DNA from 2 places in the Rhodococcus sp. F64268 genome. Region 2 is predicted to be linked to the other one. Evidence: riboswitches for the same ligand, from Rfam matches in the RefSeq annotation. Region 2 holds a riboswitch; the other holds the start of a gene.
What was found. Region 2 has a riboswitch for glycine ahead of MWU77_RS20420 (DMT family transporter). Riboswitches for the same ligand answer to the same signal wherever they lie in the genome.
Positions count from the first base shown of each region.

Region 1: another riboswitch for glycine. It lies ahead of gcvP (aminomethyl-transferring glycine dehydrogenase); the one in region 2 lies ahead of MWU77_RS20420 (DMT family transporter).

Region 1 covers NZ_JALKAI010000013.1:70,924-80,419, reverse strand. The annotation lists gene MWU77_RS22490 (DUF881 domain-containing protein) at 1-657, shown strand, start outside; gene MWU77_RS22485 (small basic family protein) at 654-1,013, shown strand; gene MWU77_RS22480 (DUF881 domain-containing protein) at 1,017-1,754, shown strand; gene gcvH (glycine cleavage system protein GcvH) at 1,798-2,202, shown strand; gene garA (glycogen accumulation regulator GarA) at 2,355-2,819, shown strand; gene MWU77_RS22465 (MerR family transcriptional regulator) at 2,819-3,556, shown strand; gene MWU77_RS22460 (bifunctional nuclease family protein) at 3,714-4,187, shown strand; gene MWU77_RS22455 (MerR family transcriptional regulator) at 4,438-5,064, shown strand; glycine riboswitch at 5,133-5,230, shown strand; gene gcvP (aminomethyl-transferring glycine dehydrogenase) at 5,397-8,255, shown strand; gene MWU77_RS22445 (metallophosphoesterase) at 8,416-9,496, opposite strand, start outside.
Region 2 covers NZ_JALKAI010000010.1:48,217-57,712, forward strand. The annotation lists gene scpA (methylmalonyl-CoA mutase) at 1-2,135, opposite strand, end outside; gene mutA (methylmalonyl-CoA mutase small subunit) at 2,136-4,004, opposite strand; gene MWU77_RS20405 (TVP38/TMEM64 family protein) at 4,255-4,956, shown strand; gene MWU77_RS20410 (SatD family protein) at 4,988-5,569, shown strand; gene MWU77_RS20415 (hypothetical protein) at 5,566-6,081, shown strand; glycine riboswitch at 6,137-6,224, shown strand; gene MWU77_RS20420 (DMT family transporter) at 6,366-7,382, shown strand; gene MWU77_RS20425 (SPFH domain-containing protein) at 7,439-8,713, opposite strand; gene MWU77_RS20430 (NfeD family protein) at 8,717-9,157, opposite strand; gene MWU77_RS20435 (DUF3097 domain-containing protein) at 9,386-9,496, opposite strand, start outside.

The sequences.
Region 1 (9,496 bases), on a different contig from region 2:
AACCTCGATCGTGAACCGGGAGCAGATCAGGCGCGCGCCGAGATTCTCGATTCGCTACGTACCAGTGAGGAACGCATCGCCACCCTCGTGGCCCGCCGCGATGAACTGACCGACACGGTCGAGCAGCGCAGCGCTGAACTGGTGGCCCACGATGCCGAGGGTGCGATGGCGCTCGACGCGCTGCGCGCAGCGCAGATCGCGGCTGCCGGCGTGCCTGTCGTCGGCCCCGGGATCACCGTCACCCTTTCCGATCCGACGGGTCGGCCGAACCTGTCGGACCCGTCGGTGCACGACACCGGCGACGCCGCGACCGTCCTCGACCGAGACCTGCAATCGGTGGTCAACGCACTGTGGGCAGGCGGTGCCGAGGCAGTGTCGGTCGGCGACGTGCGCATCGGACCCGGCGTGACCGTCCGGCAGGCAGGGGGAGCGATGCTCGTCGACAACCGACCGGTGTTCTCGCCCTACGTCGTCTCCGCCGTCGGACCGCAGGCCCGGATGCAGACGGATTTCGTGGTGAGCGACGCCTATCTCAGGCTCTCGGGAATCAAACAACTCTACGGGGTAGGTTTCACGATCGCCGAGGCAGGAGAGCTCGAACTGCCGGCAGCCACGGTACGTACAGTCGAATCGGCTCGGGAAGAGGGGAATCGGTGAAGCACCTTCGGCACGGTCAGGCGCTGTATGCGGTACTGGCACTTGTGATCGGCATCGTAGCCGGAATCGTGTTCAGTCCCCAGGTACCCGACCTGGTTCAGCCGTACCTGCCGATAGCGGTGGTCGCTGCGCTCGATACGGTATTCGGTGGACTGCGTGCCTATCTGGACGACATTTTCGACGCGAAGGTCTTCGTCGTCTCCTTCGTGTTCAACGTCCTCGTCGCCGCACTCATCGTGTGGCTCGGGGACCAGCTCGGCGTGGGTACCCAGCTCTCGACCGCGGTCATCGTCGTCCTCGGGATCCGCATTTTCGGGAACGCGTCGGCCTTGCGCCGCAGACTTTTCGGGGCGTGAGCGATGGCCGAGGACACCTCCGGACACGCTCTGTCGGGCACGCCGGACTCCGGGCGCAAGCGCCGGGTGTACGCGGTGCTTGCAATGTTGCTCGTCGCCCTGCTCGGCACGGCTATCGCCACCCAGGTGAAGAATACCGAGACGGGAGACACTCTCGACTCCGCCCGCCCCGCCGACCTGCTCGTGCTCCTCGACAGCCTCAACCGACGCGAGGCGGCGCTGCGGCAAGAGATCACAGGCCTCGAGCGCACTCTCGAAGGATTCGAGCAGAACGGTTCGGATGCCGCTCTGTCCGAAGCCCGTGCTCGTCTGCAGAACCTGTCGATCCAGCTGGGTACGGTTCCCGCGTCGGGGCCGGGTGTCGTCCTGACGATCGACGACCCGCTCGACGGAGTCGGCTCCGAGGTCGTCCTCGACACGATTCAGGAACTCCGTGCGGCGGGTGCGGACACCATGCAGATCGCCGGAGCCGACGGGACAGCGGTGCGCATCGGCGTCGATTCGTGGTTCGGAGGGCAGGGCGGCGATATCACTGTCGACGATCGAAATCTCCCGGCGCCCTATACGGTTACTGCTATCGGGGACGGGCCGACGCTCGCTGCGGCGTTGAACATCCCCGGCGGTGTGGTGGATACGGTCGCTCGCCGCGGTGGAACTTTGACTGTCGAGCAGTTGTCGCAGGTCGAGGTGCCCGCCTTGCGGGAAATCGAGCCGCGCCAATACGCTCAGCCAGGAAACTGAAACAGACGTTCGTGCCGAATCGTCGCCCCCGAAAGGAACTGCCGTGAGTGAGTTCGAGACGCCCGCCGATCTGCGATACACCGCGGAGCACGAGTGGGTCCAGCGGACTGGGGCGACCACCGCCCGGATCGGTATCACCGACTACGCTCAATCCCAGCTCGGTGATGTGGTGTTCGTGCAGTTGCCCGACACCGGATCCGCCCTCGCTGCAGGCGATTCGTTCGGTGAGGTCGAATCCACCAAGAGTGTCTCGGATGTCTATGCGCCCTTTGCCGCAACGGTCGTGGCGGTGAACGGCGACCTCGAGGCGAGCCCCGAGTTGGTCAACAGCGCGCCGTATGCAGAAGGGTGGCTGATCGATATCGAATCGAGTAGCGAGTCGGATCTCGACGCTGCCTTGGAACGGACCCTCGACGCCGCCGGATACAGAACGATCACAGAAGGATGAGATCCCCTGGGTGACGTAACCGCGACTACCTGCACCAGGGGCATGCGCAGGGTACGGTCGGGTATGGCGTGTGCCGTGTCCGACCGTGGTGGTGGCGAACGAATGACGATCGTCCGGGACCACCCGGACTATCGAACGGATAAGGAGAAACGGTGAGCGAGAACGGCAACGCGGGCTACGAAGAGACCCCAGCGGAAACCACTTCGGTGTTTCGTGCCGACTTCCTGAACGAATTGGAGAACACCGGCGCGGCTGCGACGACCGAAGCACCGGTCTCGGGAGTCGAAGGTCTTCCGGCCGGGGCGGCCCTGCTCGTCGTCAAGCGCGGTCCCAACGCGGGGTCGCGATTCCTGCTCGACCAGCCCACCACGTCCGCCGGACGACACCCCGACAGCGACATCTTCCTCGATGATGTCACTGTCAGCCGTCGTCACGCAGAGTTCCGCCAGGACGACGGCGAGTTCCAGGTCGTCGATGTGGGAAGCCTCAATGGCACCTACGTCAATCGTGAGCCCGTCGACTCGGCAGTACTCGCGAATGGCGACGAGGTCCAGATCGGAAAGTTCCGTCTGGTGTTCTTGACAGGCCCGCGGGGCACTCAGGGCGCAGGTAGCTGATGACCGCTGCCCGCCAGCCGGCGCCGGCAGGTATGTCGATCGGGTCCGTACTCGATCGACTCCGCCCGGAGTTCCCGGACGTGACGATCTCGAAGATCAGATTTCTCGAAGCCGAAGGACTGATCAGTCCGGAGCGCACACCGTCGGGTTACCGGCGGTTCTCGATCGCGGACTGTGAGCGACTCCGGTACGTGCTCACCGCGCAGCGCGATCAGTACCTCCCGCTGAAGGTGATCAAGGAACAGCTCGAGGCGATCGACCGTGGTGCCGCAACGGTGGGAGCCGTCGAAACTCGCCCCAAGCGACCGCGCCAGCTCGCGGTCGCGCGGGGCGAGGTTTCTCCCGAGGACCTTCGTACCGACCGCCAGATCCGAGTGAGTCGAGACGACCTCTGTGAACGGGCCGGCATCGACACCGTGTTCCTCACCGAGCTGGTGGGCGCGGGGCTCCTCACGCCGGGTGCGGCAGGCTTCTTCGACGACGATGCGGTATTGCTGGCGCGGACAGCGAAGGCAATGTCCCGGTTCGGACTGGAAGTCCGGCACCTACGCGCGTTCAAATTGGCGGCAGACCGCGAAGCGGGCCTCGTCGCCCAGATCGCCGGTCCTGTCGCCAAGGGACGCGATGCAGGGGCCCGGGAACGCGCCGAAGAGATGGTTCGTGAGTTGGCTGCGCTGTCTCTGACGTTGCATACATGCCTCGTCAAGTCGGCGGTGCAGGGGTCACTCGATCGTTGACCTCGATCGTCGAGGTAGCCCTGCAGCGGTATTGCGCACGAGAAGCGGTGGGTCTTCGGGTTTCGGGCACCTGACGTACACGAACGAGCGCACTAGAATTCAGGCAGTACGTGTCAGCGACCACGCGACTGACAGGCACCGGGACGGAGGCGCCGTTATGAGCGAGATGAGGATCGTCGGTATCCGAGTCGAGCAACCCCAGAACCAGCCTGTCCTTCTGCTGCGCGAAGCAGAGGGCGAGCGGTACCTACCGATCTGGATCGGTCAGATGGAGGCGACCGCCATTGCGCTGGAACAGCAGGGAGTGGAGCCGGCCCGGCCGCTCACGCACGATCTGATCAAGAATCTTCTCGACGCGTTCGGTCACGCCCTCCTCGAGGTCCGGATAGTGGATCTTCAGGAGGGTACGTTCTACGCCGATCTCCTCTTCGAAGGGGAGATGCGGGTCTCGTGTCGTCCTTCGGACGCAGTTGCCGTCGCGTTGCGCACCGGTGCACCGGTATTTGCCGAGGAATCAGTTCTGGCGGAAGCGGGCCTCGCGATGCCTGAGGAGAAGGAAGACGAGGTCGAGAAGTTCAAGGAATTCCTCGAATCGGTCTCGCCCGACGACTTCAAGGCAACAGACGGCTGATCTGCTCGTCGCGCCGACGGGTCGGGTCGAAGTTGTTCGACGACGCACCGCGACGAACCCGTGTATCGTCGAACGTTACTTTCCGAGTCGGCGTGTTGCTGCTCGACCTGAATCACACAGGGCGTACGCTTGGTTGATCCGTTACGGGACAAGTCGGGTGAACCGGGGGATGTACGGGATCGGATGCGGAGGGGATCCGCCTGGTCCGTGGTGGCGAGGGACAACGGGGCGCGCGAGAGGAAGTCACAAAGTGCGAGATCGGCCGCAAGGACAGCAACTCGGTGCCGGCACCGGCGATCGCGTGGCTCCGGTACCGGTATCGGACACTTCCGAGGATCTGCAGCCGGGGCTGTTTCCCGACAACTCGGTCCCCGATGAACTTGTCGGCTATCGGGTCCCGATCGCGTGCCAGATTGCGGGTATCAGCTACCGTCAGCTCGACTACTGGGCGCGAACCAATCTGGTAGTGCCTTCGATCAGGAGCGCGGCGGGTTCCGGAAGCCAACGGCTGTACTCGTTCAAGGACATTTTGGTCCTCAAGATAGTCAAGCGCCTTCTCGATACCGGCGTCTCGCTGCAGAACATTCGCGTGGCGGTCGACCACCTCCGGAGCCGTGGCGTACGGGACCTGGCCAAGATCACCCTTTTCTCCGACGGCACCACTGTCTACGAATGCACATCCCCGGAAGAGGTCGTCGACCTGCTTCAAGGCGGGCAAGGTGTGTTCGGTATCGCAGTCAGTGGGGCAGTCCGGGAATTGACGGGCAGTATCGCGGACTTCCCGGCCGAGCGCGCAGAGGGATACGACGTCGAAGAGAAGCCCGAGGACGAACTGGCTTCCCGCCGTCGAAACCGCATCAACCGCCGCATCGGATAGGGCGTATGTCACCCTCCGGAAGAGGGTGGACTCGATCGGCCCGCTCGTGCTCTAGAATCGGTATGCGTCGCCGTCCCGCGGGAGAGCCCCGGACCAACATGTCCGGGCGCCGAAGGAGCAGCACCTCCCCGTCAATCTCTCAGGCACCCAGGACCGCGTGAGCTACGACGTCTCTGGAAAGTGGTGGGAGCACCCACCCGCCCACGGGGAAAGGTTCGCCGACCAGGACCGAATCTCTCAGGCGCTCGCCTCGCGAGCTCAGGACAGAGGGGGAGGAACCGCCCGTGCCGACCGCGCACGTGCGAACCTCGCCGACCAGCCTGGGAGCTGCGATGACAGATGCCGTCACCTGGAATTTCGCCGATCGTCACATCGGACCCGATGCGCAGGAGATGCGTCGGATCCTCGACGTTGTCGGAGTCGATACGCTCGAGGACCTCGTCGCAAAGGCACTGCCCGCGGGCATTCTCGACCACTGCGCGGGCGAAGTTGCCGACGGACTCGATGTCCTCGACGCGCCGCTCAGCGAACACGAGGTCCTCGCCGGCCTGAAAGCCCTGGCGTCGCGCAACACGGTCGCGACCTCCATGATCGGGCACGGTTACTACGACACGCTCACTCCGCCGGTACTGCTGCGCAACATCATCGAGAATCCCGCGTGGTACACGGCCTACACGCCGTATCAGCCGGAGATCAGTCAGGGCCGGCTCGAAGCGTTGCTCAATTTCCAGACGATGGTCGCAGACCTGACCGGTATGGAAGTCGCGAACTCCTCGATGCTCGACGAAGCTACTGCTGCGGCGGAAGCGATGACCTTGCTGCGTCGTGCCAACCGCAAGTCCAAGAGCCACCGGTTCGTCGTCGATTCCGATCTGTTCACTCAGACCGCCGCGGTGCTCGCAACCCGCGCCGAGCCGCTCGGCATCGAGCTCGTCACCGCTGACCTTGTGGAGGAGGGACTTCCCGAGGGGGAGTTCTTCGGTGTGATCCTGCAGGTGCCGGGTGCGTCGGGCCGGGTGTTCGATGTTGCTCCCGTGATCGATGCGGCACATGAGCGCGGTGCGATGGTCGCGGTGGGCGCGGACCTCCTGGCAATGACGCTGATGACTCCGCCCGGGGAGAAGGGCGCCGATGCCTGCTTCGGCACCACCCAGCGATTCGGGGTGCCGATGGGATTCGGTGGCCCACATGCGGGATATTTGGCGGTAAACGCGGCGCACACGCGGAATCTGCCGGGACGTCTCGTCGGTGTCTCGGTCGACGCCGACGGTACCTCGGCCTACCGGCTTGCGTTGCAGACCCGTGAACAGCATATTCGCCGTGAGAAGGCGACCAGCAACATCTGTACCGCTCAGGTGCTTCTGGCGGTCCTCGCCGCGATGTACGCGTCGTATCACGGCGCGGAGGGACTGACCGGAATCGCGCGACGAGTGGCTGCCCATGCGGCCGGGCTCGCTGCCTCGCTGCGACGCGGGGGAGTCGAGGTCGTTCACGACGACTTCTTCGATACCGTCCTGGTCCGGGTTCCGGGGCGCGCCGGCGAGGTCGTAGCAGCGGCGGCCGAGCGGTCGGTCAATCTGTATCTCGTCGACGCGGACCACGTGTCGATCTCCTGCGACGAAGCGACGACGGATGCACACGTGGCGAGTGTGCTTTCCGCGTTCGGTATCGCCGCTGAGGAGACGGTCGCAGCCGATCGAGCATCCATCCCGGAGGCGCTCGGCCGAACCAGTGACTTCCTGAAGCACGAGGCGTTCACGAAGTACCGGACGGAGACCGCGATGATGCGGTATCTGCGGCGGTTGTCCGACAAGGATCTCGCGCTTGACCGCACCATGATCCCGCTCGGGTCCTGCACGATGAAACTCAACGCCGCGGCTGAGATGGAAGCCATCACGTGGCCGGAGTTCGCGGGCTTGCACCCGTTCGCTCCCGCGGATCAGACCGTCGGAATCCGGGACCTGATCTCGGATCTCGAACGCTGGCTCGCCGCAGTGACCGGGTACGACGCCGTGACCTTGCAGCCCAACGCAGGCAGTCAGGGTGAATACGCAGGTCTGCTCGCTATCCGCCATTACCACCTGAGCCGCGGTGACGACCACCGCGACACCTGCTTGATTCCGTCGAGCGCGCACGGAACCAATGCCGCCTCTGCGGTGATGGCAGGTATGCGTGTCGAGGTGGTGGCGTGCCGTCCCAACGGTGACGTCGACCTCGACGATCTGCGAGCGAAGATCGCCGACCACGCTGAACGGCTGGCCGCGATCATGATCACCTACCCGTCGACCCACGGCGTCTACGAACACGAGATCGAGGACATCTGCGGTGCCGTGCACGACGCAGGCGGGCAGGTGTACATCGATGGTGCAAACCTCAACGCACTCGTGGGTCTGGCCCGGCCGGGCAGGTTCGGTGGCGATGTGAGCCACCTGAACCTGCACAAGACCTTCTGCATTCCACACGGTGGTGGCGGGCCGGGAGTCGGTCCGATCGGCGTTCGTTCGCATCTCACGCCGTTCCTCCCGGGTCACCCCGCTGTACCTGGTCTCGGCGGCGTGGGGCCGGTGTCGGCTGCGCCTTACGGGTCGGCGTCGATCCTGCCGATCACGTGGGCATACATCAAGCTGATGGGGGCTTCCGGGCTTCGCCGGGCTTCGCTCACTGCGATCGCTTCGGCGAACTACATTGCGCGTCGCCTCGACGAGTACTTCCCGGTGCTGTACACGGGTGCGAACGGGATGGTGGCGCACGAGTGCATCCTCGATCTGCGTCAGCTGACCAGGGACACCGGTGTCACCGTCGATGACGTGGCCAAGCGTCTCGCAGACTACGGATTCCATGCGCCGACCATGAGTTTCCCCGTCGCGGGCACGCTTATGGTCGAACCGACCGAAAGTGAGGACTTGAACGAGATCGACGAGTTCGTCGATGCGATGATCTCGATTCGCGCGGAGATCGACAGGGTCGGAGCCGGAGAATGGCCGGTCGACGACAATCCTCTGCGAGGCGCACCGCACACCGCAGAGTGCCTCGTGGGGGAGTGGACTCACCCGTATCCGCGTGAAACTGCAGTGTTTCCGCTGGGGAAGGGGCGCGCAAAGGTGTGGCCGGCGGTCCGTCGAATCGACGGGGCCCACGGCGACCGCAACCTGGTCTGCTCGTGCCCTCCGCTGGAGGCATACAGCAGCTGACGTCCTGTGGCTGCGGGCAACGCCCGCAGCCACACACTCTTCGACCGAAATATTCGGTACCGTACGGAAAACATAGATATACCGAATATATGCTCTCTCAGGCACCGAACTTCCCCTCTGAAAAACCATCGAAGGGAGGTCTGTTCAGGCAGCGGCGCAGCTACTTCTGTGTGACGAGCTCGAGAATGGAAACTTCGGGCGGAGTTGCGACGCGGACCGGTGGGCCCCACGCACCGGCTCCTAGCGACGTGTAAATTGCGGTGTCGCCGAAGTGGTCCAGCCCGGTGACAGTGGGATTTGCAGCAGCGACGATGTATCCGAGGGGCCACATCTGGCCGCCGTGCGTATGCCCGGACAACTGAAGGTCCACACCGAGATCCTGTGCTTCGAGGACGTGTTTCGGCTGGTGTGCGGCAAGAAGAACGAAGGTCTCCGGAGCCAGTCCCTCGATGGCTCGAGGTAGATCCGCTGCATCCGGTGCGGGAGCGGTGTAGTCGTGCACGCCTGCCAGTGCGATCTGCTCGCCGTTGTGCGTCACGAGGACGTTTTCGTTTCGCAGGGTCTTCACACCCAGAGTTTCCCAATGATCGAGCCAGGACGAGGCGTCGTCCGAGTAGTACTCGTGATTGCCACTCACCCCGTAGATCCCGAGCGGGGCACGAAGCTCGCTGAGGGGCGCGAGGTCGTCACCTACCAATTCGACGGTGCCGTCAGCGAGATCCCCGCCGAGAACGATGAGGTCGGGTCGCTGTTCGTTAACCTGATCGACGACTCCCCGCACGAACCCGGCGCCGCGTGCCGGACCGACGTGCAAGTCGGTGATCAAGGCGACGCGGATGCCGTCGAACTCGTCCGGAAGCCCGGGCAGGGCGATGGTGGAGTGAACGAGCCGAGGATTGGCTGCCTCGATCAGACTTCCATAGCCGATCGTGGCGACGGTGGCGGCAACGAGGGTGGCCGTTGCGATCCGGAGTGCACGGCGTGGTGGTCGGTGCGATGCGCCGGCTTCCTCCGAGGGGGACTTACCCCTGCGGAATCGTCGCACGAGCCGTGCCCCGAGGCAGAAAGCGCCGATGACGAGGAGACCGATGATCAAGTAGAGACCTGCGGCGAACCAGCTGTAGCCGAGGAAGCCCAGCGGACGTGCCCAAGCGGGGTCGAGAACAGTGCCGGTGACGGACGCGATCGAGGCGGCCGCGAGTAACGCTACGAGGACGATATCGGCCGCCAGTGCGGCTCTC
Region 2 (9,496 bases):
AACTCGTCGAAGTCGCCGGGGGGGATGACACCGCCGACCACGATCATGATGTCCTCACGACCGACCTCTGCGAGCGCCTGCTTGAGCGCGGGCACCAAGGTGAGGTGTCCCGCAGCCAACGACGACACGCCGATGACGTGCACGTCGTTGTCGGCCGCCTGCCGGGCGACCTCCTCGGGGGTCTGGAACAGCGGTCCGACGTCGACGTCGAAGCCGAGGTCGGCGAAGGCCGTGGAGATCACCTTCTGTCCGCGGTCGTGGCCGTCCTGACCCATCTTCGCGACGAGGATACGAGGACGACGACCTTCGTCTTCTGCGAACTTCTCGACGAGTTCGATGGTGGTGGAAATGTTGCTCGCCTCCCCAGCTTCGTCGCGGTAGACGCCGCTGATCGTGCGGATCTCGGCCTGGTGCCGACCGTAGACCTTCTCGAGCGCGTCGGAGATCTCTCCGACGGTGGCCTTGGCGCGGGCCGCGTCGATCGCGAGTGCCAGCAGGTTGTTCTCCATGCCACCATCCGTGGACGCCGCGGCGCGGGTCAGCTCCTCGAGAGCTGCCCGGGTTGCGGCCTCGTCGCGGTCGCCACGGAGCCGCTCGAGCTTGGCGAGCTGCTCGGCGCGCACCTTCGAGTTCTCGACCTTGAGAACCTCGATGCTGTCGGGCTCGGCGGGCACATACTTGTTGACACCGATCAGCGGCTGTCGGCCGGAGTCGATACGTGCCTGGGTGCGGGCAGCGGCTTCCTCGATGCGCAGCTTCGGGATGCCTTCGGAGATGGCCTGCGCCATACCGCCTGCCTCCTCGACCTCTGCGATATGCGCGCGGGCCCGGTTGGCGAGTTCGTGCGTGAGCCACTCGACGTAGTGCGAGCCGCCCCACGGGTCGATGGGCCGGGTGGTGCCGGACTCCTGCTGCAACAACAGCTGGGTGTTGCGCGCGATGCGAGCCGAGAAGTCGGTCGGCAGCGCGATCGCCTCGTCGAGTGCGTTGGTGTGCAGCGACTGGGTGTGTCCCTGGGTCGCAGCCATCGCCTCGACGCAGGTCCGTCCCACGTTGTTGAACACATCCTGTGCCGTCAGCGACCAACCGGAGGTCTGCGAGTGGGTGCGCAGGGAGAGCGACTTCGCGTTCTTGGGATCGAACTTCTCTACGAGTTCGGCCCACAGAAGCCGCCCGGCGCGGAGCTTGGCGACCTCCATGAAGAAGTTCATGCCGATGGCCCAGAAGAACGACAAGCGGGGCGCGAACTTGTCGATCTCCATGCCTGCGTCGAGGCCGGCGCGGATGTACTCGACGCCGTCGGCGAGCGTGTAGGCCAGCTCCAGGTCGGCGGTGGCTCCGGCTTCCTGGATGTGGTAGCCGGAAATCGAGATGGAGTTGAACTTCGGCATCTTCGTGCTGGTGTACGCGAAGATGTCGGAGATGATCCGCATCGAGGGCTTCGGCGGGTAGATGTAGGTGTTGCGGACCATGAACTCTTTCAGAATGTCGTTCTGAATGGTTCCGGCCAGCTGCTCGGGCGTCACGCCCTGTTCTTCCGCAGCCACCACATACAACGCGAGGATCGGCAGCACTGCGCCGTTCATCGTCATCGACACCGACACCTTCGACAGGTCGATGCCGTCGAACAGTTGACGCATGTCGAGGATCGAGTCGATCGCGACACCGGCCATACCGACGTCGCCCTGGACACGCGGGTGGTCGGAGTCGTAGCCGCGGTGGGTCGCGAGGTCGAAGGCCACCGAGAGGCCCTTCTGGCCGGCCGCGAGGTTGCGACGGTAGAAGGCGTTGGATTCGGCTGCCGTCGAGAAACCCGCGTACTGGCGAATGGTCCACGGCTGGTTGACGTACATCGTCGGATACGGGCCGCGCACGAACGGCGCGATGCCCGGGTAGCTGCCGAGTGGGTAGCCCTCAGCGGCGATAGCGTCACGGTCGGCCTTGGTGTAGACCGGCTTGACGTCGATGCCCTCGGGGGTGTTCCACACCACGTCGTCGACGGTGTAGTTGTTCGCGGACGCTACGGAATCGACGAGCGCGGCGGTCTGCTCCGCGGTGGGAGCCGCGGGTTCCGGGGAATCCGGATCTGTCAGTGGGACATCGGCGAAGCTGCCGATCTCGGATTGGATGCTCACTTACGCTCCCAGGGTGTTCAGAAGATCGGTCAGTGCAGCGACCGCGTCGATGCGCGCGGTCAGGTAACCGTCCGGGCGGTTGTCGCCCTGCACGTCGCCCACGGCCTTCTCCGGGCCCGCAAGCAGCACAGTGGTGATCCCTGCGGCACGCAGCGCCGCGGTGGCGGTACCTGCGTGGTCGCGGTAGCGGGCGTCGGTGCCGCACAGTACGGCGACCTTGGCACCGGAGTCGCGGACCGCGGCGGCGAGGGTGTCGTCGCTCGGATCGACCGGCCCGGGATTGACCGCGTCGATGCCGCCGGCCGCGAGCAGGTTGCTGGCGAAGGTGGTGCGCACGTTGTGTTCGGCGACCGGGCCGAGGGGGGCGAGCAGCACTGTGGGCCGGGTGCCGTGCACGGCGAGGTAGACGTCGGAGCGGTCACGCAGCGCCTCGAACGGTGCGGCGTAGCGCGCCGCGAATGCACCCGAGTCGGCGACACCAGCGGGCAGGGGGGCCTCGGCGAGGTTCGGGAATTCGTTGATGCCGGTGACGGAGAACCTGCGGTGGGCGATGTCGGCCTCGCGACGACCGCGGGTCGCGGCGATGCGCTCGGCGACCAGTCCGGCGTCGAGCGCCGCGCGGTAGCCGCCGGCCGCCTCGATCTGCTGGAAGAATTCCCACGACTTGTCCGCGACCTGCGCTGTCAAGTCCTCGATGTACCAGGATCCTGCGCCCGGATCGAGGACACGGCCGAGGTTGGACTCCTCGAGCAGGAGCAGGTTGGTGTTGCGCGCGATGCGCGCGGAGAACGCTTCGGACACCCCGACAGCACCGGCGGGCAGCGCGGCGTCGAACGGCAGGACGGTGACGGCGTCGGCGCCACCGACTCCGGCGCCGAACGCAGCGAGGGTGGTGCGGAGCATGTTCACCCACGGGTCGCGCTGGGCCATCATGGCAGCGGAGGTCACCGCGTGCTGCGGGGCGTTTCCGGCTTCGATCGCTCCGGCAACCTGCGCGACGCGCGCCCAGAGTTGACGGGCTGCGCGGAACTTGGCGATGGTCTGGAACTGGTCGTCGGTGGCCGCGAACCGGAACTCGATCTGACCGAGAGCCTGCTGCACGGACAGCCCGGCTGCGATGAGAGCGCGGACGTATTCGATGCCTGCAGCGATCGCCGCACCGAGTTCTTCCGCGTCGGATGCGCCCGAGTTGTGGAAGGCGGTGCCGTCGACGGTGATGGCGCGGACGACCTCGATACGTTCTGCGGCCGCGGCGGCGAGCGTGATGACGTCGTCGACGGTGATGTCGTCGCGGCCGGAGAAGGCACTGGTCAGCGGCGCGCCGCCGAGCGCGATGCGCACGGCGGCGCGGTCGGCGACGTCGGTGCGTGCGTCGAGCAGCGTGTACAGGGAGTCCGCGGCAGCAGCGAGTTCGGGGCCTGCGTCGAGACTGATGGGCGCGAGGTCGAACAGCACCTTGTCGAGTGCTGTGGACAGTCCGTCGACGGGCAGTGCACCCTCGCCGACTCGCAGCCACAGTGCGCTGACGCCGTTCTCGAGGGCGTCGAGGATCTGCTCGTTGAGGTTCTTGGCGTCGGTTCCGTCGAAGCGGGCGCTGACGAGCCAGCCGGCGTTGACGTCGCGGGTGGACGAGCCGCCGCGGATGTACGGGAACTGCCCGGGCAGGGGTGATTCGGGGCGTTCGTCGCGGCCGCTGTAGAGCGGGGCAACCGTCACGTCGTCGTACGTGGTGGTCTCGAGCAGACGCTGCGGCTCCGGGCCGAGTTCTGCGGGATCGACGCGGCGCGACTTGGCGAGTACGCCCGCGACCGCTTGCTGCCACTGCGCGTATGCGCGCGCGGCGTCCTCGGCCTCTGCTGCTAATGACACGTGCGATTTCCTCCTACTGCGGGTGGCAGGCTGTCGGGCGGCCGGGGTAGGCCGACGGGGCGTGGCGCCTCGCAAAACATTAAGCCGATGTCGTTGTGATGCTAGCTGCACACTCCGGTGGTGAATCGTGGGGATCACCACAATTTCTCTAGCGATCGTTCATCACGTGGACGGGTCGGTGTGATCCTGCAGTCTGTATCTCTCCGTGCCAGGTGTGCGTGCACGACGGGAGGTAAGGTGGCGCCCTGTGATGAGGATCTTCAGGGACCGCAGGGTCATCGGCATCCTCGTCCTCCTCGCAACACTCGCCGCGGTGGCGCTTCTGCTCCCCCATCCGTCGATCGCACAGATCCGTCAGTGGTCGGAATCTGTCGACGGGCCACTGTTGGTCCTGATCTTCTTCGCTGTTCATTCGCTCGTGACGATCAGTCCGGTACCGCGCACGGTGTTCACTCTCAGTGCCGGGGTCCTGTTCGGACCCGCCGTGGGTATCGCGGTCACCACGGCAGCCACCACTGTGAGTGCGGTCCTTGCGTTCCTGCTGGTACGGGCGCTGGGCCGGGGTGTCGTGACGTCGTATCTGACCCATCCTGCAGCGAAGGCCGTCGATCTGCGTCTGGCCCGGCGCGGTTGGCTTGCCGTCGGGTCGCTGCGGTTGATCGCCGCAGCACCGTTCTTCGTCGTGAACTGCTGCTGCGCGGTGTCGTCCGTGCGCCTGACGCCGTACACCGTCGCTACGGTGATCGGGATCCTGCCTGGCACCGTTGCTGTGGTGCTGCTGGGCGACGTGCTCACCGGGCAGTCGAGCCCGGCATTGGTGGCAGTGACCGCGCTCTGCATTGTGCTCGGTGTCGGCGGCCTCGTACTCGAGGCACGTCTTCCTCAGCCTGCGGGGTCGGCGCTTGATGCCATCACGAACACCCAAGAGGATGAGACAAGCCTGAGGGCTTGATTTCTCGATTTCAAGTCTCCATCCTTGTTCTATGTACGTGCTGACGGTCGACCAACGCGGCAGTCGCCGCGACATCGATCGCGTCGCAGATCTGCTCGTCGAACTCCGCGACGCTCCACTGCTCCGCAAGTTCGAACGCACCGCCGGCGACGAAGTCCAGGCCGTGGCCGACGACTCCGGCACGGTGATCGATCTCGCATTGGATCTGCTCGAGCGGGACAACTGGAGTGTCGGCATCGGGATCGGCCCCGTCGAAACACCGCTTCCCGCCCAGACCCGAGCCGGTCGCGGTCCCGCATTCGAGCACGCCCGCACCGCCGTCGAACGCGCCAAGAATGCGCCGGGCCGAATCGCTGCCGACGGCACCGATGCAGATTCGGCAGCCGACGTCGATGCAGCCCTGACTCTCCTCGCGACAATCGTGGTGCGCCGCACCGATCAGGGCGTCGAAGCCGTCTCGCTTGCGCGCGCCGGACTGTCCCAATCCGAGATCGCCACCGAACTCGGCATCAGTAAACAGGCCGTGTCCCAGCGCCTGCTCACTGCCGGGTGGCAGGCCGAACTCGCCGGCCGTCTGTTGCTGCGCCGACTCCTCGAAAGGGCCGACCGTTGACTGTCGCCTCCCTGGTGCTCCTCACTGTCGCAGCCGTCGCGCCGGCACTGTCGTTGATCCCGCGTCTTCCGGTGTGGGTCGGGGCGGCGGTCACCGCACTCTCGCTCGGCGCCGCGGCGCTCACCGCTGCCGCCACCGATCCCGCTCAGGGTTTCGCGCTCGGGGCGACGCTCACCCTCACCACCATCGTTGCCATCACCGGCGGCGGACCGGCCGTGCTCGTCGCATTCCGGATCGCCCGGCGGCAACCCGACGCGGGACCGACCCCGACACCGCCACCGGGACCTCTGCGCGGCGGCCGGGTGATCGGCGTGCTCGAACGCGGCGCAGTCGCCGCATCGATCCTGGCCGGCTGGCCGGAAGGCATCGCGATCATCATGGCGGTCAAGGGCCTGGCCCGGTATCCGGAACTGCGCGAACCGCAGGCATCCGAGCAGTTCATCATCGGTACGTCGACGAGTGTGTTGTGGGCGGCCGCGGCATGTGGGGTCGGCCACGCCTTGATCACTTGAGTTCTCACCGACACAGCCGGACTGGCATACTTGCAGGCGCAACTGAATATGCCATTGAACTGCGGCGGGAGAGTCCCGCATCTGCGGGCGCCGAAGGAGCAACCTCCCGGGAATCTCTCAGGCCCACAGACCGCCGCACGCGAGGCAACTCTGGAAAGCAGTCCTTCGGGGCTCACCGACGGTGTAGGCGGATCCGACAGGATCCGTGAAAGCTCTCAGGTCCGATGACAGAGCGGGGAACCACCGTCCCCGGTGCGTGAAGCACCCTGTCCGGAGGAAGTTCCGTGGCTCTGACCGTCGGCGCGCCCCTGCGCGTCCAGCCTGTTCCGTCCCTCGTCACACCGTCGTCCACTCCCCCGCCGTCGCGGCCGAGCCCGAATCGACGACTCGGCATCGCGGCGATCGTGATCTCCGCGACCGCGATGGGCGCCGCAGGATTGTTCGGTCGCATGGCCACCCCACCCGGCGCCGCGCTCGGCGAGGCCCTGACACTCGGCCGTATGCTCGTCGGCGCCCTGGGCATGATGCTGCTGATCGTCTTCTCGCGCCGACTCGGCGCAATCCGCCGCACGCGGCTGTCCCCGTCGATCGTGCTCGGCGGCGTGTTCCTCGGCCTCTCGCTGGCCACGTATCTGTCTTCCACACTGCTCACCGATCTGTCGCGGGCCGTTGTTCTGCACTATCTCGGTCCGCTCATCGCAACGGTGCTGGCCAGGGTCCTCCTCAAGGAATCGATCACGCGTCTGGACGCGCTGTCGCTGGTCACCGCGTTCGCCGGGATGCTGCTGGCCGCCGGACTGATCGGCGGTGCCCCGCCGGCAGGGTCCGACCACGAGACCCTGGGCACGGTGCTCGGTGTCGCGTCGGGCCTCTTCTACGGTCTGGCGCTGCTGTGCTACCGGTATCGCTCCGACATGCCCGCCGACGTTCGCAGTTTCTGGAACTTCACGTTCGGCGCCGTCGCCACCGCCGCGATGGTCGTGGTCACCCGCCCGGATATGACGGGGATGACCGCCACGAACTGGGCGTGGGCCGCCGGCTTCTTCGTCGTGTGCGGTCTGCTCGCGCTGGGTCTGCTGGTCATCGCGGGCAAGCATCTGCGGGCCGCGGAACTGTCGGGGTTGTCGTATCTCGAAGTCGTGGTCGCGTTGATTCTCGGGGCCCTGGCGTTCGGCGAATCGATCTCACTCCTCGCCACCCTCGGCGCCGGGATGATCATCGCGGCGATGACGCTCCCGCTCGCGACCGGTCGCCGGCGCCGCAGGAAGATTCCCGCAGCGCAAGTCGGATCGCAGGAATGACAACGTCGCGGCCCGCACATCGGATGTGCGGGCCGCGACGGGTACCAGCGGAAGCGCTACTGCTGTTGGGGCGGGTACTGCTGTTGGGGCGGGTACTGCTGGGGATCCGCTACCCGCTCCGACTCGCCGGTGGGCATCCACCCGTCTTGTGCAGGCTGTGACTGCGGCAATGCCTGCGGCGGCGTACCTGCGGTTTCGCCTGCCTGGTGCCGCGGAGCCGATCCGGGCACATCGGGATCGACCGGCTTGCGCGCTACCGCCTCTGCTTCGGCGACGGCTTTCGCCACGGCCGGGTCGCTCTTGGTGGTGAACCAGTCCTCGACCTCCGCCGAGTCGTCCTCGGGGCGCTGCAGATCCTCCTCGACCGGGCTCGGCTCGAACCGGAACACGCCGTCGCTGCCGGGCGCACCGAGGTTCTTCGCGAACCCCTTGAGGGCATCGCCGAAATCGCTGGGCAGCAGCCACACCTTGTTCGCGTCGCCCTGCGCCATCTCCGGCAGGGTCTGCAGGTACTGGTAGGCAAGCAGTTCGGGTGTCGGTTTGCCTGCCTTGATCGCCGCGAACACCTTCTCGATCGCCTTCGCCTGGCCCTGCGCCTCCAGATAGCTGGCCGCACGGTCGCCCTGGGCACGCAGGATCCGCGACTGCCGATCGGCTTCCGCCTCGAGGATCGCCCCTTGCTTGGCGCCTTCCGCCGACAGAATGCGGGACTGCTTGTCGCCCTCGGCGGTCTTGATCGCGGCTTCGCGGTGCCCCTCGGCGGTGAGGATCATCGCGCGCTTCTCGCGGTCCGCTTTCATCTGCTTCTCCATCGATTCCTGGATCGACGGCGGCGGATCGATGCTCTTGAGTTCGACGCGGGCGACCCGCAGCCCCCACCTGCCGGTGGCCTCGTCCAGCACCCCGCGGAGCTGCCCGTTGATCGAATCGCGAGACGTCAAGGTCTCTTCGAGGGTCATCCCGCCGACCACGTTGCGCAGGGTGGTCACGGTCAGCTGTTCGACAGCGGCGATGTAGTTGCTGATCTCGTAGACCGCGGCCTGCGGATTGGTGACCTGGAAGTACACAACCGTGTCGATGCTCAGCGTCAGGTTGTCCTGGGTGATCACCGGCTGCGGCGGGAAGGACACGACCCGCTCACGGAGATCCACCTTCGCCCGGATCCGGTCGACAAACGGTACGAGGAAGGTCAGCTGACCCGACGCCGTTCGGTAGTACCGGCCGAGTCGTTCGATCACCGCCGCCTCGGCCTGCGGCACCAGCGACACCGATTTCGCCACGACCAACACGACCAGTGCCACCACCACGGCGAGCACGATCAACGCTTCCATCCTCTACACACCCCTCCATACGACGGCAGTAGCGCCGTCGATCTGCATCACTGTCACGGTCGTGCCGGGTTCGTACACTTCGGTCGCGTCGAGCGCCCGCGCGGTCCAGATATCGCCGTCGATCTTCACGCGGCCCGACCTCTCGTCGACCTGCTCCAGAACCACAGCGGGTTTTCCCGGAAGCGCATCTATTCCGGTCGGCAAGGCGGGCGGCGTGGCATACCGGCGGCGGAGCGCAGGCCGTACCCCCAGCAACAGCAGTAGCGACGCTGCTCCGAACACGATCGCGTCGGCCCACACCGGGAAGTCGGTCGCCGCCGAGACACCGGCGGTTACGAGTGCGGCTCCCCCGAGCATGAGCAACGCGAAGTCCCCGGTCAGCGCTTCACCCGCAGCCAGAGCCACTCCTACGATCAGCCATATCAACGCCGCCACAGCCCCCATCGAACCACAAAACGGACATGCCAGCAGCGGCGCTGGTAGGAGCGGTTCGGATCCCGGCGGGCACGGTCCATCTCGGCGGTACTGCACCGGCGAGCCGGTCGAGCGGTGGATCGTCACCGGTACCCGCACGCAACCCGGAACGGTTGTGCGCGAATGAAATCGACGCTCAGGACAGCACCTCACGGGCATCCGTGCGAAGTGGTGCTGCCGTGGAGCGGGCCGGTCTTTTCAGCCCTCCCCGGGTTCGGTGACGAAATCGACGAGCCGTTCGACCGCACCGATGAGGTTCGACTCGAGGTCCCGGAACGAGTTCACCGCCGAATACACGCGCCGCCAGCC